DNA from 3 places in the Gordonia sp. IITR100 genome. Region 2 is predicted to be linked to each of the others. Evidence: riboswitches for the same ligand, from Rfam matches in the RefSeq annotation. Region 2 holds a riboswitch; each other region holds the start of a gene.

Region 1 (6,787 bases), on a different contig from region 2:
ATGGCGCCGGTCGCCGTCGGGGAGCGTTGTCTGTTTCTCGTGTTCGCGTCAGTCCGCCGACCCGACGCCCACACGCCACAGCGGATTGACCGGACCGTGGCCGGCGCCCAGTGGATACGCGGCCGCCAGGCAGCGGGTCACCCAGTCCTTGCCGAAGCCGACCGCCGCGGGAACGTCGTGCCCGTGGGCCAGCGCGCATGCGATCGCGGCGGCGAGGGTGTCGCCGGCGCCGTGGTCGTGCGGGGTGTCGATGCGTTCGTGGCTGAGCTCGATGAACTGGTCGCCGTCGTAGAGCAGATCGGGGGAGTGGTCCGAGGTTCGCAGGTGCCCGCCTTTCACCAGCGCCCAGCGCGGCCCGAGATCGAGCAGTGCCCTGGCCGCGTCGCGCTGCGACGCGGCATCGGTGACCGCGATGCCGGTGATGAGCCGGACCTCGTCCAGGTTCGGTGTCACCACCGTCGCGAGGGGAAACAGGCTGTGCCGCAGGGTGTCGAGTGCCGAGTCGGCGAGCAGCTGGTTGCCGTGCATCGACGCGCACACTGGATCGACCACCAGCGGAACGGATGTGTCCCGGCCGATTCCGCTCGTGCGGCACTGCTCGACGATGGCCTCGATGATGGGCGCCGACGCGAGCATCCCGGTCTTCGCCGCGGCCACACCGATGTCACCGGACACGGAGTCGATCTGCGCCGCCACGGTCTGCGGTGAGATCTCCTCGAACCCGCTCACGCCCACCGAGTTCTGGACCGTCACCGCGGTCACCGCGACACACCCGTGCACCCCGAGCAGGGCGAAGGTGCGCATGTCTGCCTGTATTCCCGCGCCCCCGCCGGAGTCCGAACCCGCGATGGTCAGGACCCGTACCGGGGCCGTTCCGGGCGGTGACAGCGGGAGTCCCGTGTAGGCCTGTTCGTCGACCGTGCGCTGATTCGCGTCGACTGTGCGTCGTCGTGCGTCGTCTGTGCGCATCAGGCGCCGCCGGTCGTCTGGAGCGGGAGGTACACGCGGTTACCAGCCTCGGCGAACTCGGCCGACTTCGCGGCCATGCCCTCGGCGATAGTCCGGTCGATGTCGTCCGCGGTGACGAGACCGTGCTCCTCGGCGTAGGCGCGGACGTCCGCCGAGATCCGCATCGAGCAGAACTTGGGTCCGCACATCGAGCAGAAGTGGGCGGTCTTCGCGGGCTCGGCGGGCAGCGTCTCGTCGTGGTATGCGCGCGCGGTGTCGGGGTCGAGGGCGAGATTGAACTGGTCGGTCCAGCGGAACTCGAAGCGCGCCTTGCTCAGTGCGTCGTCGCGTTCCTGTGCCCGCGGGTGGCCTTTGGCCAGGTCGGCCGAGTGCGCCGCGATCTTGTACGTGATCACGCCGACCTTGACGTCGTCGCGGTCCGGAAGTCCTAAATGCTCTTTCGGAGTCACGTAGCACAGCATCGCGGTGCCGGCCTGAGCGATCATCGCCGCGCCGATGGCCGAGGTGATGTGGTCGTAGGCCGGCGCGATGTCGGTGGCGAGCGGACCCAGGGTGTAGAAGGGGGCCTCCTCGCACAACTCCTCCTCCAGGCGCACGTTCTCGGCGATCTTGTGCATCGGGACGTGCCCGGGGCCTTCGATCATGACCTGCACACCATGCGATTTGGCGATCGCGGTCAGCTCGCCGAGAGTGCGGAGTTCGGCGAACTGGGCCTCGTCGTTCGCGTCGGCGATCGATCCGGGGCGCAAGCCGTCGCCGAGGGAGAACGTGATGTCGTAGCGGCGGAAGATCTCGCACAACTCGTCGAAGTGCGTGTACAGGAACGACTCCCGGTGGTGCGCGAGACACCAGGCCGCCATGATCGAACCGCCGCGCGACACGATGCCCGTCACCCGCTTCGCGGTCAGCGGAACGTAGCGCAGCAGGACACCGGCATGCACGGTCATGTAGTCGACACCCTGCTCGGCCTGCTCGATCACGGTGTCGCGATACAGTTCCCAGGTCAGCGAGGCGGGATCGCCGTTGACCTTCTCCAGCGCCTGGTAGATCGGAACCGTCCCCACGGGGACCGGCGAGTTACGCATGATCCACTCGCGGGTGGTGTGGATGTCGGCGCCGGTCGAGAGATCCATGATCGTGTCGGCGCCCCAGCGGGTGGCCCACACCATCTTCTCGACCTCGTCGGAGATCGAGCTGCGCACCGCCGAATTTCCGATGTTCGCATTGACTTTCACCGCGAAGTTCTTGCCTATGATCATCGGTTCGGACTCCGGATGCCGGTGGTTCGCCGGGATGACCGCTCGCCCGATCGCCACCTCCGACCGGACCAGTTCGGGGTCGATGCCCTCTCGGGCGGCGATGAACCGCATCTCTTCGGTGATGATCCCGGCCCGCGCCCAAGCTAGCTGGGTGCTCGCGCCGTCGACCGGTTCCGGGCGGCGCCAGTTGTCGCGGGTGGGGGCGAGGCCCTTCTCGACGTCGATGCGCGCCGTCGGATCGGTGTACGGACCCGAGGTGTCGTAGACGTCGAGGTGTTCGCCGTTGGTGAGGTGGATACGACGCTGCGGGACGCGCAGGTCGCCGACCGTGAGGTGGTGCTTGGTGCTGCCCTCGATCGGACCGAGGGTCAGGAACCCTGAGTCGGCGGGTGCGCTGCCGTCGCGAGTCGCGGATACACGTGTGCCCATGGCTTGTCTCCCTACGCCGGCATTACCCGGACAGGTTCGAGCGGTCGGCGACCGCCCGTCGCCATCTCAGCCCTCGGTCATCGTGAGAGCCCCCGCGGTGTAGTTGTCGTGCGTCCGCCACCCTACAGCGCGGAGTTCGTTCGGGTCGTAGGGGTGCGCGCGACCGTCTCGATGTGCGACGACCGGACGATCGGGGTCATCAGTTACGGTTCCGTAAGGTACCGTGTGACCCGGATCACAAGCGGGGCCTATGCCGAGGTTCGGACGGCACATGTCAGTGGTCCGATGTCCACGATCAAGAGGTGAGGAGGGTCGGGTGCTACGCAAGCATCGTCAGCGACCACCACAGTCGGCGAAGTCGATCCTGCAGCAGATCTCGCAGGTGGTGCACAATCCCGACCGCGACCGGTTCGAGCTGTGGGTCGCCGGCGACCTGGTCGGCGTGCTCGGCTATTCGACCGAGACGGTCGACGGTCAGACCACCATCACCGTCCTACACACCGTGCTCTACGACGAGTACACCGGACATGGTCTCGCCACCCGACTCACCCGCACCGTCGTGCACTTCACCCGCGAGCAGGGCGCCCGCCTGCGGCCCGTGTGCACCTTCACCAAGCACTATCTCGACGGCCATCCCGGGATCGTGACCCTCGCGCCGGTGTGATCCGAAGGTAAGCCTCGGCGGCTCCGGAACATTCCTCGCCGGACCCTTCGAGGCTCGTCGCTATCGCTCCTCGCACCTCAGGGAGCAGGGGTTATGCGCTTCCTTGGGATTATGGTGCGGTGGTCGCGCTCCTCGCGCCGGTGTGAGGAGCGGGCTCCGACTCGGCTCAGCCTGCCGACGGCTCCGACAGCAGTGTCTCGCGGAGCACCTTTTTGTCGATCTTGCCTACTGCGGTGACCGGGAGCGTGCGCACGACGCGGACCACGTCGGGCAGTTTGAAGGAGGCGAGTCCGCGGTCGGCGAGGAAGGTGCGGATCGCGGCCAGCTCGAGTGGTCGGGCCGGGGGGTGTTCGTGCGAGAGCACGACTGCCGCACAGATCTTCTCACCGAGCGCGTCGTCGGGCAGCCCGACCACCGCGACCTGCCGGACCGAATCGTGGGCGAGGAGGTTCTCCTCGACGTCGTCGGCGGCGACGTTCTCCCCGGCGCGCACGATGGTGTCCTTGATGCGGCCGGTCACGGCCAGGTGCCCCGACGGCAGCCGGGTGACCTTGTCCCCGGACCGGTAGAAGCCGTCCGGCGTGAAGGACTTCTCGTTGTGCGCCGTGGCGCGGTAGTAACCGCGGATCGTGTAGGGCCCCCGCACCAGCAGTTCACCTTCTTCCCCGTCGGGGACATCGGCTCCGCCCTCGTCGACGACCCGCACCTCGTCGAGCTCCGACATCGGTGCCCCTTGCACTTGGTGCACCAAGTCACGCGGGTCGTCGGTCCGGGTGTAGCAGATCAGCCCCTCGGCCATGCCGAAGACCTGCTGGACGACGGGGCCGAGGGCCGCGTCGAGGGCGACGGCGTCGGACTGTGCCAGCTTGGCGCCGCCCACCTGCAGCAGGCGCAGGGAGCTGATGTCCGCCGGCTCCCACTCGGTCGCCGCGCACCAGAGTTGCGCGAGCGCGGGGACGAGCGCGGTCACCGTGACGCGGTGCCGCTCGATGAGGTCGAAAGTGTTGTCCGGACTGGGGTTGTCGGCTAAGACGACGTGGCCGCCCGCACCGAAGACGCCCAGGATTCCCGGGCAGCACAGCGGAAAGTTGTGCGCGGCCGGCAGGGCGACGAGGTAGGTGTCGTCGGCGGTGAGGCCGGCGACGTCCGCGGACAGCCGGGCGTTGAGGTCGTAGTCGTCGTGCGTGCGCGCGATGAGTTTCGGCAGTCCGGTGGTGCCCCCCGACACGAGGAACAGGGCGGGTAGCCCGGCGTCGGGGGCAGCCGGGAGCTCGACCGAGGCGGGGTCGGCGTCGGGGAGCGGTGTGAATCGACCAGGTTCGCCGGAGATGAAGACCTGCGCGACGTCGGGCACCCGTGACTGCAGCTCGGTCGCGAGCTCGCGATAGTCGAACCCCCGGCGGCCGTCCTCACCGATGTAGGCGACCGCGCCGGCACCGGCTGCGAGATGGGCGATCTCGGTGATCCGGTGCGCGGGCAGCGTCATCACCGGAACGACACCCGCGCGTAGGAGGCCGTACAGGGTGACCGCGAAGTCGAGGGAGTTGTTCAGCTGCAACACGACCCGTTGCGTCGGCCGCAGTCCGGCCGCGACGAAACCGGCGGCACGACGGAGGGTGGCGTCGCGGAACTCGGCATAGGTGAGCGTGCGCGGCCCGTCGGTGGAGGCGTCGGTCAGCGCAGGGGAGTCGGGAGTTCGCTCGGCGGCCAGATCGAGGCCGGCGAACAACGGGCGGTCGAGGAAGACGCCGGCGTCGCGGTACTTCTGTGCCTGTGCGTCGGTGTGGGGAGCGAAACCGTCGAGCAGATCGGTCGCGGGGTCGAGATGCGTCGGCATGAGTTCATTCAAACACAGGCAGGATAGGGTAACCTTACCGGTCGATGCAGGGCGGGAGGCCGGCTGTCGACCCGCGGGGGATTGTTTGATTAGGCTGCCCTAAGATTCCCTATGATCATCGGTGCTCGAGTGCATCACGACCGGAGGAACGAAGGACATGTCGCTGACAACCGAATCGCACGCCGCGCAGTTCGTCGACCTGCTCGCGCCGGCCTCGCCGCTGAGCGAGTCCGATGCCGCGCGGATCACGGCGGCCTGGGCCGGCTCCGGCGAATTCGGCGACCATGTCGTCTACGAGCGCGACCGGCGCTGGACCTTCGCGGCGGGTGTCCGCGCCCGCGTGGTGATCACACGCAGTGAGGTCATCGTCGACGATCAGGGCGACCGCACGACGACGCCCTGGCGCGGCGACCCCGCCGACGCGCTCGCCGCCGCGACCGCGTCGCTGTCGATTTCCGACTGGCGCGTCTACGGCTGGGTCGGTTTCGACTTCTGCGCCCCGTATCACGGCATCCTCGAGCGCGTTCCCGAGGACACGGTGCTGGCGCACCTCATCGTTCCCGAGTTCGAGGCGACTGTCGATGCCGACGGGGTCGACACCGGGTCGCTCGACGCCGAGCGTGCCGGTCGTCTCCTCGAGATCGCCTCGCGAGCAACCGTTCCCGGCGAGTCGCGGCCGGTGGACGTGCAGTCCGACCCGGACGACTACCGCGGCCGTGTGGCCACCGCTGTCGCCGAGATCGAAGCCGGGCGGTACCAGAAGGTGATCCTCTCGCGTGCCGTCGACATCCCGTTCGACGTCGACATCCCTGCCACCTACGCCCGCGGCCGCGCCGACAACAACCCCGCCCGGAGCTACCTGCTCTCGCTCGGTGACCTGCAGGCGGCCGGGTTCAGTCCCGAACTCGTCGTCGCGGTGCACGACGACCGGACCGTGGTCACCGAACCACTGGCCGGCACAAGGGCTTTCGGGATCTCCGCGGAGCAGGACGCGGCGGCCCGCGCCGACCTGCTCTCGGATGCCAAGGAGATCGCCGAGCACGCCATGTCGGTGCGCGCGTGCTTCGACGAGATCTCCTCGATCGCCGCTGCGGACACCACGGCCGTGAGTGAGTTCATGGAGGTTCGTGAGCGCGGGAGCGTCCAGCATCTGGCCTCGACCGTGCGCGGGACCCTCGCCGATCACGAAACGCCTTGGCGTGCAATCGAGGTGGTGTTCCCGTCGATCACCGCGTCGGGCATCCCCAAGACCCCGGCCGTGGAGGCGATCGACCGTCTCGAGCCCCGACGCCGCGGCCTGTATTCCGGCGCGATCCTCACCGCCTCGTCGACGGGCGAGCTCGAGGCGACCCTGGCCCTGCGCACCATCTTCTCGTCCGGGCAAGGCGCATGGCTGCGTGCCGGTGCCGGGATCGTCGCGCAGTCCACGCCGGAGCGCGAGTTCACCGAGACCTGCGAGAAGCTGGCCAGCGTCGCCCCGTACGTGGTCCCGCGCTGACCGACCGATACTTTCGACCGAACATCACCACCCCAGGAGCCACCACATGTCCGACCACATCACCGAAGCCCTGCGCGGCATCCTCGAAGAGGACCTCGACCTCGCGCTCGGCGACATCAGCCGCGACTCGA
Region 2 (6,787 bases):
CGGCGTCCAGCAGTCGGTTCGCCCCGGCGACCAGCGCGTGGACGTTCGCCTCGTCGCTGCTCGCGCCCTCACCGACGGCCCAGGCCTGCCGGCCGTCGTGCTCGCACAGCAGGAACGTCGTGACCAGGCCGTCGACGACCCGCTGGTGCAGCCGGACGATCTGAACCGGGGCGCCGACGTCGTAGAGGATCGAGGTCATCGCACCGACGGGGCCGGCGGCGACGGCGCTGCGGGACATGATGCGGTCGGCGATCGCGAGCGTCGCGCGGCACTCGACCAGGTCGCCCGAGCACGGGACGGCAGAGAAGGAGCCCAGCCGGATCGTGCCGCCACGGGAGTACTCGTCGGTGAATTGCTGCCAGGTCATCCCGGCGGCCTCCTCGTGCATCCCAGGGGGAAGCGGGCGGCCGAAACGTGCGGCGAAGTGGTCGCCACTGTGCCGGTCGTCGCGCTCGGTCCACGAACAGGATCGACGAGGTAGATGAAGAGGGTGCATCTCGAAAACCGATTTCGGTCGAAGAACGGATGACCGACTGGAGAGCGCAACCGACCCGCAGCGGGGGGTCGGTCAGATTCAGACCCCGCTGCGGCGGGTTACGAGAACGCTCGTGATGCACAACATGATCGGTCCACCATAGACCCGCGACACCGACCGGGCAAACGTGTTTCCGCCAGGGGAACCGCTAGAGCATCCCGGCGAGGTCGGTGGCTGCGGCGGCCGGGTCGTCGGCCGCGGTGATGGCCCGCACGACGACGATGCGCCGCGCCCCGAGCGCGGTGACCTCCCCGACGCGGCCGGCGTCGATCCCGCCGATGGCGAACCACGGCTTGGCTGATTGTGTTGCGGCCGTTGAGGACACGAGGTTGAGGCCGGCGGCGGCGCGGCCCGGTTTGGTGGGCGTGGTCCAGCACGGACCGACGCAGAAGTAGTCGACGTCGTCGTCGGCGATCGCGGCGGCAGCCTGCTCGGGGTCGTGGGTCGAGGCGCCGATGAGGACGTCCGGTCCGACGATCCGGCGGGCCGCCGACGGCGACAGGTCGCCCTGTCCGACGTGCAGGACATCGGCCCCGGAGAGCGCCGCGACGTCGGCCCGGTCGTTGACCGCGAGCAGGGCACCATGCGCGTCGGCGACCGTCCGCATGCCCGCGAGGATCTCGAGTTCCTCGCCCGCCTCCAAGGTCCCGAATTCGCGCTCGCCCGGCGAGTTCTTGTCGCGCAGCTGCACGATGTCGACGCCGCCCGCGAGCGCCGCGTCGACGAAGTCGAGCAGGTCACCGCGTTCGCGGCGGGCGTCGGTGCACAGGTACAGGCGGGCCGTGGAGAGCCGCCGGCGACGGTCCGTCGCGGAGCCGGGGTCCGTCGACGCGGAGCTGGTGCGGTTCGGGGTCGTCACGCCGACCAGGCTAACCGGACCCCCGACGCCCCGGCGTAGGGTGGATCGCACGAACACACGGGAGTCCGGATCGGCCGGGCTGAGAGTGCGGACAGATTCCGCTGACCGTCGAACCTGATCCGGGTCATTCCGGCGAAGGAAGGTGATTCCCAACGTGGATTCCCCACCGCAGCGCCCTGCCCACCGCGCCCTGACGGTCGTCGGGGGCGGTGTCATCGGGCTGACCTGTGCGCTCACCGCGGCCGACGCCGGATGGCGGGTTCGCGTCCTCGACGCCGGCACCGACGAGCGCGCGTCCTGGGTCGCCGGCGGCATGCTCGGTTCACTCGGCGAGGGTCATCCCGGCGAGGACGCGTCCCTGGCCCTCTCGGTCGAGTCGGTCCGGCTGTGGCCGGCGCTCGTGAAGCGGCTCGACGACCCGGGTGTCGTCACCGCCACCGACTCGCTGTTCGTCGCGGCCTCGGCCACCGACATCGAGTACCTGCGGCATCTCGCCGATTTCGTCTGGGCCGGGCAGCCCGCCACCGATGCCGCGCTGCAGTCGGTGACCGGCCGCGACATCCGGACCCTGGAACCGTCGCTGAGCTCTCGACTGGTCGGTGGCTACCGCGCGGTCGGCGAGTGGTCCGTCGACAACCGGCGGCTGCTCGAGGCGTTGCGCGCCGCCGCGACGTCGGCGGGTGCCGAGTTGGTCTCCGCGCGCGTCGAATCCCTGGCCGATCTCGACGACCTCGGTTCCGACACCCAGATCCTGCTCGCCGCCGGACTCGGCACCGCGGCCCTCTGGCCGGGTGTGCACCTGCATGCGGCGAAGGGGGAGATCCTTCGCCTGCGCCGCACGCGCTGGTCGGTGCCGCCGCCCGGTCACGTCGTCCGGGCACGCCTCCACGGGCGGGCCGTGTACCTGGTGCCGCGCGAGGGCGGAGTCGTCGTCGGCGCCACCCAGTACGAGGCCGAGGGGATTGCCGACCGCGCGCCGCAGGCCGGCGGGGTCGCGGATCTGCTCGCCGACGCGATCGAGGTCTTCCCCGGGCTGCGGACCTACGAACTGACCGAAGCGGGGGCCGGTCTGAGGCCGTGCACCGCGGACGGATTGCCGATCGTCACCCGTGTGGACACACGAACGGTCGTGGCGACCGGGCACGGGCGCAACGGGATCGTCCTCGCGCCGGGCACCGCCGCCCGCGTGTTGTCGATTCTGGAAGGAGCAGAGGAATGAGTATCACCGCGAACATCACCGTCAACGGCAAGAGCGTCGATGTCGGCGCCGACACGTCGGTGCGCGACGTCGTCATGGGGCTGGGGTTGCCGGACCGGGGGATCGCGGTCGCGGTGGACGGCGCGGTCGTCCCGCGCGGCCGCTGGGACCGGCACACGATGACCGACGGTGCCGTCGTCGAGATCGTCACGGCGGTGCAGGGTGGCTGAGCTCGCCGATCTGAAGCCCGACGCCTCGCGGACCGAGCAGAGGTCCGGCGACGAGACGATCCCGGATGCGGACCATCTGCGCATCGCCGGTCGCGACTTCTCGTCGCGACTCATCACCGGTACCGGCGGCGCGTCGAATCTCGCGACCCTGGAACGCGCGCTGGTCGCGTCGGGGACCGAGTTGACCACCGTCGCGGTTCGGCGCGTCGACGCGGCCTCGGGCACCGGGGTCTTCGATCTGCTGCGCCGGCTCGACATCGCCGTTCTGCCCAACACCGCGGGCTGTCACACCACCGCCGAGGCGGTCCTGACCGCCCAACTGGCGCGCGAGGCGTTCGAGACCGACTGGGTGAAGCTCGAGGTGGTCGCCGACGAACGCACCCTGATGCCCGACGCCATCGAACTCGTCGACGCCGCGGCCGCACTGGTGGCCGACGGTTTCGTCGTGCTGGCCTACACCAACGACGATCCGGTCCTGGCCGCGCGACTCGCCGATCTCGGGGTGGCGGCGGTGATGCCCCTCGGGTCGCCCATCGGGACCGGACTCGGAATCCTCAACCCGCACAACATCGAGATGATCGTCGACGACTGCCACACCCGCTTCGACGACCCGCTGCCGGTCATTCTCGACGCGGGCATCGGGACGGCGAGCGACGCGGCTCTTGCGATGGAACTCGGTTGCGACGGCGTGCTTCTGGCCACGGCGGTCACCCGGGCGGAGAACCCCGAGCTGATGGCGACGGCGATGCGGCACGCGGTGGCCGGGGGCCGACTGGCCGCGCGCGCCGGCCGGATCCCCAAGCGCTTCTGGGCGCACGCGTCCTCGCCCGGGCGCGACCGGGACTGACGCGCGATCCCGCGACCGGCCATCCGAACGACAGACCGGGCCGCTCCGGATTCGGCGGCTATGGTCGAGGCGTGTTGCAGGTAGCGAATCTGACGAAGGACTTCGGCGGTCAACGCGCGGTCGACGACCTCACCTTCGAGGTGGGGCCGGGACGGGTCACCGGTTTCCTGGGCCCCAACGGTGCGGGTAAGTCGACGACCATGCGGATGATGCTCGGACTCGACCGCCCGACATCGGGCACGGCGACGATCAACGGGCAGCGCTACCGGGACCTCGAGCATCCGCTGCGGCAGGTCGGTGCGCTGCTCGACGCCCGGTGGGTGCATCCCAATCGCAGTGCGCGGTCCCACTTGCGGTGGCTCGCGGCGAGCAACCGGATCCCGGCCGCCCGCGTCGACGAGGTGCTCGAGACGGTCGGGCTCACCTCGGTGGCCAAGAAGCGCGCCGGCGGCTTCTCGCTCGGTATGTCGCAGCGGCTCGGGCTGGCGGGTGCCCTGATCGGCGACCCGCACACACTGCTGTTCGACGAGCCGGTCAACGGCCTCGACCCGGAGGGCATCGTGTGGATCCGCGGGTTCATGCGCAAGCTCGCCGCGGAGGGGCGGACGGTGTTGGTGTCGAGCCATCTGCTCACCGAGATGTCGCTCACCGCAGACCATCTCGTCGTCATCGGGCGGGGCCGGCTGATCGCCGACTGTTCGGTGGCGGAGTTCACCGGGCGGGCCCGGCAGTCGGTGCGGGTGCGCGGCCCGCAGCTCGAACAGTTGCACGCCGCGCTCGCGGCGGCGGGGCTGAATCCCGCGCCGGGTGACCCGGATGCCCACGGGCGCCCGGTGATGCGCGTGCCGGACACCACGACCGATCGGGTCGGCGACCTCGCCGCCGCCGCGGGCATCACCCTGCACGAACTCGCCGCCGAGTCGGCGTCACTGGAAGAGGTCTTCATGTCGATGACGGCGCACGCCGTCGACTACACCGCCGTCGACAACCGCGCCGTCCACGACCCCGCCGTCCACAACCCCGACGCCCACAACCGGGCCGTCGGGAACCACGGGGGAGTGAACCGGTGATCGCCGCGATCAACGCCGAACGGATCAAACTCGCCAGCACCCGGTCGCCGTACTGGTGCCTCGGCGTCGTCGTGGTGCTGGGCCTGGGCTTCGCGGTGCTGCTCGGCGCCATCGCCGGCGGTTCCTACGGCAGTCCCGGTGAGACCGACGCCCTGACCGACGACTTCCTGCTCGGCGTCAACCAGTTCGGGGTCGCGGTGCTCGCGATCATGGCGATCCTGGGCGTGACCACCGAGTACCGCTTCGGCACGATCCGACCGACGTTCGCGGCGATCCCGCGTCGGCCCCAGGTCCTCCTCGCGAAAGCGGTCGTGTTCGGCGGACTCTCGTTCGCGGTGGTGGCCATCGTGTCCGTCGTCGCGGTCGTGGCGGCGCAGGTGCTCGCCGGCGTCGGAGTCTCGCTCACCGGGCCCGAGACCGTCCGGCATCTCTGGGGCACGCCGGTTTTCGCGATGCTGTGCGCGCTGATCGGCCTCGCGGTGGGCGCGCTGGTGCGGCATTCGGCGGGTGCGGTGGCGATCGTGCTCGTCTGGATGCTGGCCCTCGAGCGCATCGTGTCGGTGCTCCCGCGCGTGGGTGAGCACATCGTGTCGTTCCTGCCGTTCCTGAACGGGTGGAACTTCCTCGCCGGCGGGAGCGACACGTTCCACTGGAACGCCTACGGTTCGTTGGCCTACTTCGCGGGCTTCACGATCGTGTTGCTGGCGGCCGCAGTGGCCGTGACCAATGCCCGGGATGCGTAGTTCGCGGATTTTCTTCCGCCGATGTCAAATCCGGAATTAGCCGCGTGTCGACAGGGCCATCCGGTCGGACCACATTGGTGCTTCCGGGCGGCCCATTGTAGGGCCCGGCAGACTAAAATTCGCGGTTATGTCCACGAATTGGCCGCTCGTCGAGCGCGATCGGGAGTTCCGCACGATCCAGGCGGCCCTCAGGGGTGAGACGACCGGCTGTGGGGTGGTCCTGACCGGTGACTCCGGCGTGGGCAAGACGACCCTCGCCCGGCACGTCACCGCCGAGTTGCCGACCGGGGTGCGCTGGGTGGCGGGCACCGAGTCCGCGCGCTCGATCCCGCTCGGTGTGTTCGCGCATCTCGTCGGTCCGGCGACGTCGAGCGATCCGGTCACCTACCTTGCGGCGGCCCGTGAATCGCTCCTCGCCGACGGCGATGTCGTGATCGGGGTCGACGACGCCCACCTGCTCGACGAACTGTCGGCGACGCTGCTGCATCAGCTCGCGATCGACCGTGCGGTGCACATCGTCGCGACGGTCCGCAGCGGCGAGACCGTCCCGGATGCAGTGACCTCGCTGTGGAAGGACAATCACCTCACGCGGATCACGTTGTCGCCGTTCACCAAAGAGCAGAGCGTCGACCTCATCGAGTCGGTGATCGGCGGGCAGCTCGAGGAGCATTCGGCCGATCGCATGTGGGAGGCCTCCGGTGGGAACGCCCTGTTCCTACGGCATCTCGTCGACGGTGCGCGGCAGGCCGAGACGCTGCGGCAGGTCAACGGCGTGTGGCAGCTACGCGGACGCGCCGCCATCACCTCGGAGCTGGCATCGCTGCTCGAGGGGCGGATAGAGCAACTCGACGCGCCGGTCCTCGGGGCCCTCAAATACCTCAGTCTGTGCGAACCCCTCGACATCGACGTCCTCGCCGAGCTCGCCGGCGAAGAAGCCGTCGAAGAGGCGGAGATCGCCGGGCTGGTGCGCATCACCCGCGACGGGCGGCGCCTCGACGTCGCCTTCCACCACCCGCTGTTCGGTGAGGTGATCCGGCGCCGCCTGGGTCTCGTGTCGTCGCGGCGGCTGCGCGGCCGGCTCGTCGAGGCGTTGCAGTCACGGCCCACGAACACCCCGGCCGAGCGGATTCGGCTCGCCGATCTCGCGATCGAGAGCGACGTGGAGATCGACCTCGCGCTGGTACGGACCGCCGCCCGCGACGCCCTGAACCTGGCGCAGACGCCGCTCGGCGAGCGTTTCGCGCGGGCGGCGCTCGACGAGGGCGGCGGCCTCGAGGAGGCCGAGCTGCTCGCGCGGGCGGTCAT
Region 3 (6,787 bases), on a different contig from region 2:
CGTTGAACGCACCGGGGTTGGCGGCGAGGAGGTCGCGGGCCGCCGCGTCCGGGTCGTCGGCCGCTGCCTGGTAACCGCGCTGCAGCGCCGTCACGAAGGCCGCCGCGCGGTCCGGGTTGTCCGCCAGCCAGTCCTCGTTGGCGTCGACGACGATCGCGTATGCCTCCGGGAATCCGAAGTCGGTGTAGTGGAAGTACCTCATCGGGGTTCCGCGATGCTCGGCCTCGATGCCCTCCCACGCGAGATAGGAGACGGTGAAGTCGGCCTGACCGGAGTAGACCGCCTCGTATGCCGAGGTTCCGAGGGTCACCGAGGTGAACTCGCCGGTGCCGCCGTCGTTTCGGATCACCTGCTCGAGGGTCTTCTCCTCGCCCGGGTCGCCGAAACCGGCGTATGTCTTCCCGTCGAGGTCCTTCGGGCTCGTGATGTCGCGGCGATCGGCGCGGACACCGATGCCGGTGGCCCACTTCTGCAGCGGCGCGAACACGGAGATGGTGTGCGCGCCCGATGCCCGCGAGAAGGTCGACGAGTTGTGGGTGCTGATCCCGAACTCGGCGTTGCCCGCGTCCACGATGGTGTCCACGGCGGTGTTGTTGTACGGCAGGATCTCGACGTCGAGTCCGGCCTCCTCGAACCAGCCGCGCTGCTGCGCCACGAACAAGCCCGTGTGGTTGGTGTTCGGGGACCAGTCGAGCGCGAATCGGATGCTGCCGTCCGAACCGGCGCCCGAACCGCACGCGGTGATCGCCGACGACGCGACGACCGCGGCGGCGAGCACGGTGAGGAGGCGGCGCGCGCGGGCGCTCATGCGGCGGGCCACGGTTGCGGGTTCAGCGCGGTGTCCCAGAACAGAAGCTCGAACCGGGTGGCGACGGTGAACGCCGTGGCCATCGCGGCCCGCTCCCGCTCGCCGGCGTGCGCCGCGGCCTCGTCCACGAGTTCCCTTGCCCGCGAGGCGGATTCCTGGAATTCCGGGGCGTCGTAGGTGGTCACCCACTGCGCGTAGGGGTGGTTCGGGTCGGCGGCGAGCACCTGGGCGGCACTCGCGGCCAGGGCCCGGCCGACTTCCGCGTAGATCCAGAAGCAGGGCAGGGCCGCGGCCGCGCCGACCGCATACGACTCGGTCGCGGCGACGGCCGTCAGGTAGGACACGTACCCCAGGCACGCCGGCGACGGCTCGGGTTCGCCCTCACGCGGCGGCAGTTGGCCGCCGTTGAGCAGGTCGCCGTTGAGCAGGTCGCCGTGGAGCGCCGACTCGACGGTGGCCGCGGTGGCCGACGAGTTCGCCCAGAACCCCGCGGTCTGCGGGTCGGGGGACTTCGACGCCAGGATGGCGAGGGCCTTCGCGTACCCGGCCAGGTACAGCGAGTCCTGCTCCATGTAGGTGCGGAACACCTCGAGTGGCAGCGTCCCGTCGCCGAGCCGCCGCAGGAACTCGAGGTCGTCGATCGCCGTCCGCAACCCCTTCGTCTCCTCCCAGAGGTGGTCGGAGAAACGGCCGGAGACCGGCACGTGCGCATGCACAGACATGACATCCCTTCGTCAGCATTACCTGGACAGGTTCTCGGGTCTCATCTCAGCCCCGCGTCGCGGAGCACCCCGTGTCAGAACGCAGCCACAGTAGCAGGAGTGGGGGTCGCAGTGGGACGCCTGTGCCACGACCATGTCCCGGCCTGTTGACCAGCCGGTTTGCGCGTTGATGCGGTGTTCGTTGTATTCTTCACGGCGTTGTTCGTACGGCCGTCACGGTGGCCGGAAGAGCGGCACGGCAGGTTGCCCGAGCGGCCAAAGGGAGCGGATTGTAAATCCGTCGCGCAAGCTACATAGGTTCGAATCCTATACCTGCCACGGCGTGGTCCATTCTCGCGAAAACTGCTCGACAGTCGGTCTCCGACCAGCGATTTGTCTAGCGCAGACGCGAGTGTGTAACCTCGTTAAGGCTCTCGGGCACAATCGCCCGGGGCACGCCCCCTTAGCTCAGTCGGCAGAGCGTTTCCATGGTAAGGAAAAGGTCGACGGTTCGATTCCGTCAGGGGGCTCGCTGGACGAGAAGTCCGCGGGGCGGTGTAGCTCAGCTGGTTAGAGCGCACGACTCATAATCGTGAGGTCGAGGGATCGAGTCCCTCCACCGCTACACATCGGGTCCGACCGGAACCGAGCGCAAGGGTCGCAAGCCCTGAGGGAACTTCCGAACCCGACCACGTACCACCCGAAAGAAGGCAATCAAGTGGCCTCCTCAACAGATGTTCGCCCCAAGATCACCTTGGCCTGCGAGGTGTGCAAGCACCGTAACTACATCACGAAGAAGAACCGCCGCAACGATCCCGATCGCCTCGAGATCAAGAAGTTCTGCCCGAACTGCGGCAAGCATCAGGGGCACAAGGAATCGCGCTGACGCCGTCGTCGGCCGTTTCGAAGTACCACCAGCAGCGGGCTGCCTCTCGATGAGGCAGCCCGTCTTGCTGTGTCGGCCGAAGGAGTAGAGCTCAATGTCACAGGTAAGCGGAGCCGAGATCCAGGATCGTCCGGACGAGGCGTCGAACGGTGGCGCGAAGCCGACCCCCGACGAGATCGCCGCCCACACGCAGAGCCTCGTCGGCTTCCACTACACGGTCGACGACTATTACGAGATCGGCCGCGAGGAGATCCGTAAGCACGCGATGGCCGTGCAGGATGCGCACCCGACCCACTGGAGCGAGGAGGGCGCCCGGGCCTTCGGCCACGACCGCCTGATCGCCGCGCCCACCTACGTGTCGGTGCTCGGGATCATCGCCCAGCGCAAGCTCTTCGAAGACGTCGTCACCGGCTACGACATGTGGCAGATCATGCAGACCGACCAGCGGCTGGTCTACCACCAGCCGATGAAGGTCGGGGACCGCCTGATCTGCGACGTCTCGCTCGAGTCGTTCCGGCACGTGAGCAGTCCCGAGATGATCGACCTGATGGTCACCAAGAACGTCATCTGGAACCAGCACGACGAGCCGGTCATGACCACGTGGACCTCTCTGGCCGCGCGTCCCGGCATGGACGTCGACCCCGAACTCGAGGCGTCACTCGACCACGTGATGATCAAGGTCGACGCCATCGGCGAATCCGGGCACACCGTCGAGCCGAAGGCGGGTCGCTACGACCTCCCCGACCCGACGCAGTCGCCGGGCGCCTTCGGTGCCGTCGACTTCGACACGCTCACGGTGGGTCAGGAACTCACGCCCAAGCGGTACCTGCTGACGCGCGGCAATCTCGCGAACTATGCGGGCGTGGCCGGCGACCCCAACCCGATCCACTTCTCCGACCACGTCGTGAACGCGGCCGGCATGGACGACGTCGTCGCGCACGGCATGCAGACGATGGGGCTCGGCGCGAGCTTCGTCTCCGAGTTCATCGGCGACCCGGCGGCCTTCTGCGAGTACAACGTGCGCTTCACCAGCCCGGTGTACGTCCCGGCCGACGACAGCGCGGCCGTCGACTTCACCGGCAAGGTGAAGTCGCTCGATCCCGCAACTCGTCGCGGGACCATCGCGATCACCGCCAAGCAGGGCGATCGCCGCATCTTCGGACGCGCGCAGGCCGTCATCCAATTCAATTGATCGAGAGTGATCGTCGCTGCTAGGGTCGCCACCCATGTACTCCGGCATCGCCTCGTTGAAGCTCTGGACTCGTCGCTGACGGCGACGAGTTCCCTGTGAGCTCCCACCTGTAGTTCTCGTACGCCGTCCCGGTCCAGACGCCGGACGGCTGTGTCGTGCTGTCCGGCTCCCGACCCGATGAGAAGCCCAGTCTCATCGGCTACCGAAGAGCTGAGAACACACCATGTCTGCTGAACGCAGTACCCACATATCCGAAGGTCGACTCCCGGCGGGTTCGGCCGCCCACGTCCGTGCCGAGGCCGTGAGCGTCGTACGAGGCCCGCGCACGGTCCTCCGCGACGTCGATGTGACCGTCTCCGCGGGGTCGAGGCTTGCGGTGGTCGGCGAGAACGGTCGCGGCAAGACCACCTTGCTCCACGTCCTGGCCGGCGCCGTGATCCCGGACGGCGGGACCGTCACCCGCGCCGGCACGGTCGCGATGGTCGAGCAGGACCTGCCGACGGGCGACGCGCGCACGGTCGGGGAACTGATCTCCGACGCTGTCGGGGACTCGCTCGCAGCACTGGCCGAACTCGACGCCGCTACCGATGCGCTGGCCGAGGGAGCGCCGGGTGCCGACGACGGTTATGCCGCCGCCCTCGAGTCGGTCACCCGGCTCGATGCGTGGGACGCCGAACGTCGCATCGACATCGCGCTCGCCGGCATGGCGGCATGCACCGACCGGGACCGCCCCTTGTCGACTCTGTCGGTGGGGCAGCGGTACCGCGTGCGGCTGGCGGTGGTGCTGGGCGGCGGCACCGACCTGCTGCTGTTGGACGAGCCGACCAACCACCTCGACGCCGAGTCGATGGCCTTTCTGTCCCGCAGGCTGCGGTCGCACCCCGGCGGAGTCGCGGTCGTCAGTCACGACCGCGCCTTCCTGCGCGACGTCGCGACCGAGTTCATCGACCTCGATCCGACGCGGGACGGACGCCCGCGAACATACCGGGGCGGTTACGACGGATGGGTCGTCGGCAGATGCCGCGAACGTGAGCGCTGGGAGCGAGATCACGCCGCTCAGCAGGCTGCGCACGCCGAACTCATCCGTGCGGCGGACGCGGCCCGCGGGCGCCTGCAGAGCCACTGGACCCCGGACAAGGGCACCGGCAAGCATCAGCGGGCGACCCGGGCCGGCGGAGCCGTGCAACTGTTCAACCGTCGCGTCGACGAGCTGGAGAGACATCGGATCACCGTGCCGGTGCCGCCGGGCCAGTTCTGCCTGCCGGGTTCGGACACCCGCGCCGGGGCGCCGCTCGTGGACGGATGGGACCTCACCGTCGCAGGCCGCCTCGAGACGCCGGTGTCGGTGTCGATCGTCGGCGGATCGCGCCTGCTTCTCGTCGGACGCAACGGAACCGGCAAGTCGACCCTGCTCGCGGTGCTCGCCGGACTGCTCCCGCCCGACGAGGGCCGGCTCGACGTCCGTGCCGGTGCGCACCTCGGTTTCCTCACGCAGGAGGTCCCGCGGTGGGACCCCGACCGGACCGCGCACGAGATCTACGACGAGCAGCGGCGTCGGCTCGAAGTGCGCGGCGCCGACGCCCCGTCGCTGCGCGGCCTCGGTCTGCTCGACGCGGACGCCGCCCGCACCCCGGTCTCGCGGTTGTCGCAGGGGCAGCAGCGACGGCTCCACCTGGCGTCCTGCCTGGTCGCCCGGCCGGACGTCCTGCTCCTGGACGAGCCGACGAATCACCTCTCGGCCGGCCTCGTCGACGAGCTGACGGCCGGACTCGCCGACGCGGCGTGCGCGGTCGTGGTGGCCACTCATGATCGGCAGATGCGAGACGATCTCGACGGGTGGCCACGCATCGAACTCACCGATGGACGCGAACCGTGACGGTGAGCCGTCGCGGCGGGTGTACGGTCGTCGGGGGAGCGGAGGCGAGCCCGTTTTGGGTCCACCGCCCCGGTGATCTACACTGAAGTGTCTGATTGATTCAGACTTGCGCGCTACCCATAGGGTGGCGCGTTGGTTTTGTCGGCGACGAAACGTCGACGGGCCGCGAGGCCGGATCGAGAAGGACGGCAACGCCGACCACTCCGGTGGCGGGCGTCGCAAAGGGGCGTAGCTCAATTGGCAGAGCAGCGGTCTCCAAAACCGCAGGTTGCAGGTTCAAGTCCTGTCGCCCCTGCCCTGGTGAAGGGCACACGCTGACGAGAGGACCGCGAAGTTGAGCAAGCGAGACCGGGCCGCCCGCGCCAAAGACGCCGCAGAGGGTTCTGCGGCCGATTCGGCCGCGGCTGAGCTCGACGGTCGCGACGAGGCCACCGACGCGGGTACGGACGACGAGACGTCGACCGGAACCGCGAAGGAGCTGCGTCCGTCCGGTAAGCGCTCGGCTCGCGGACGTCGCTCGGCGGCGGGTGCAACCGACGGTGACACCGACTCCGACACGGGGTCCGTCGCCGTCAAGGAACGCAAGACCAAGAAGAAGGCGTCTGCCGAGGAGAGCCGGAATCCGTTCGTACGGATCTGGGTCTTCCTGACGCAGGTCGTCGCCGAGCTGAAGAAGGTCATCTGGCCTACGCGGCGCGAGATGATCACCTACACGATCGTCGTGCTCGTGTTCGTCATCGTGATGACCGCGTTCATTGCCGGCCTCGACCTCGCCTTCGCCAAGGGCGTGCTCTGGTTGTTCGGCTGACCCACGCGGTGGGCTCGGCCGGCGACGAGGAACACGACCGCCAGATGAACCATAAGGAGCGTGGGCTGCAGTGAGCACCCCGGAGAACGAACTCGCCTCGACCGATTCCGTCGACGTGGCTGCTGCCGACGTCGACGCTGTCGACGCGGCCGTGACCGACGCGGTGGACACCGAGGGTGACGCGGTCGCCGACGACGCGGTCGTCGAGGGTGACGAGGCCCCCGCCGAGGACACCGTCTCCGAGGATGCCGACGAGGTCCCGGTTGACGAGGCCGCCGCTGACGAGGCCCCTGTCGAAGAGGCCCTGGTTGAAGAGGCGGAGGTCGATCCGGTCGAGGAACTGCGCAAGCAGCTCCGCCGCGCGCCCGGCGACTGGTACGTGATCCACAGCTACGCCGGTTACGAGAACAAGGTCAAGGCCAACCTCGAGACCCGCGTGCAGAATCTCGACGTCGGCGACTACATCTTCCAGGTCGAGGTGCCGACCGAAGAGGTCACCGAGATCAAGAACGGCCA

Evidence for each region. Region 2 has a riboswitch for thiamine pyrophosphate ahead of thiO (glycine oxidase ThiO). Riboswitches for the same ligand answer to the same signal wherever they lie in the genome.
Region 1: it holds a riboswitch for thiamine pyrophosphate, as region 2 does, so the genes downstream of both, thiC (phosphomethylpyrimidine synthase ThiC) here and thiO (glycine oxidase ThiO) in region 2, are expected to answer to the same signal.
Region 3: it holds a riboswitch for thiamine pyrophosphate, as region 2 does, so the genes downstream of both, B1818_RS13725 (TenA family protein) here and thiO (glycine oxidase ThiO) in region 2, are expected to answer to the same signal.

Annotation. Positions count from the first base shown of each region.
Region 1 covers NZ_MVKV01000001.1:277,595-284,381, reverse strand. Annotated here, with positions in the region: gene thiD (bifunctional hydroxymethylpyrimidine kinase/phosphomethylpyrimidine kinase) at 49-969, opposite strand; gene thiC (phosphomethylpyrimidine synthase ThiC) at 969-2,657, opposite strand; TPP riboswitch at 2,649-2,763, opposite strand; gene B1818_RS01320 (GNAT family N-acetyltransferase) at 2,974-3,321, shown strand; gene B1818_RS01315 ((2,3-dihydroxybenzoyl)adenylate synthase) at 3,488-5,158, opposite strand; gene B1818_RS01310 (salicylate synthase) at 5,316-6,656, shown strand; gene B1818_RS01305 (acyl carrier protein) at 6,703-6,787, shown strand, end outside.
Region 2 covers NZ_MVKV01000028.1:274-7,060, forward strand. Annotated here, with positions in the region: gene B1818_RS23085 (hypothetical protein) at 1-367, opposite strand, end outside; gene thiE (thiamine phosphate synthase) at 684-1,394, opposite strand; TPP riboswitch at 1,443-1,552, shown strand; gene thiO (glycine oxidase ThiO) at 1,549-2,613, shown strand; gene thiS (sulfur carrier protein ThiS) at 2,610-2,822, shown strand; gene B1818_RS23105 (thiazole synthase) at 2,881-3,669, shown strand; gene B1818_RS23110 (ABC transporter ATP-binding protein) at 3,741-4,739, shown strand; gene B1818_RS23115 (ABC transporter permease) at 4,736-5,482, shown strand; gene B1818_RS23120 (LuxR C-terminal-related transcriptional regulator) at 5,610-6,787, shown strand, end outside.
Region 3 covers NZ_MVKV01000008.1:152,771-159,557, forward strand. Annotated here, with positions in the region: gene B1818_RS13720 (ABC transporter substrate-binding protein) at 1-808, opposite strand, end outside; gene B1818_RS13725 (TenA family protein) at 805-1,530, opposite strand; TPP riboswitch at 1,518-1,612, opposite strand; tRNA gene B1818_RS13730 (tRNA-Tyr) at 1,768-1,848, shown strand; tRNA gene B1818_RS13735 (tRNA-Thr) at 1,967-2,039, shown strand; tRNA gene B1818_RS13740 (tRNA-Met) at 2,061-2,134, shown strand; gene rpmG (50S ribosomal protein L33) at 2,228-2,395, shown strand; gene B1818_RS13750 (fused (3R)-hydroxyacyl-ACP dehydratase subunits HadA/HadB) at 2,490-3,587, shown strand; gene B1818_RS13755 (ATP-binding cassette domain-containing protein) at 3,811-5,463, shown strand; tRNA gene B1818_RS13760 (tRNA-Trp) at 5,686-5,758, shown strand; gene secE (preprotein translocase subunit SecE) at 5,798-6,271, shown strand; gene nusG (transcription termination/antitermination protein NusG) at 6,342-6,787, shown strand, end outside.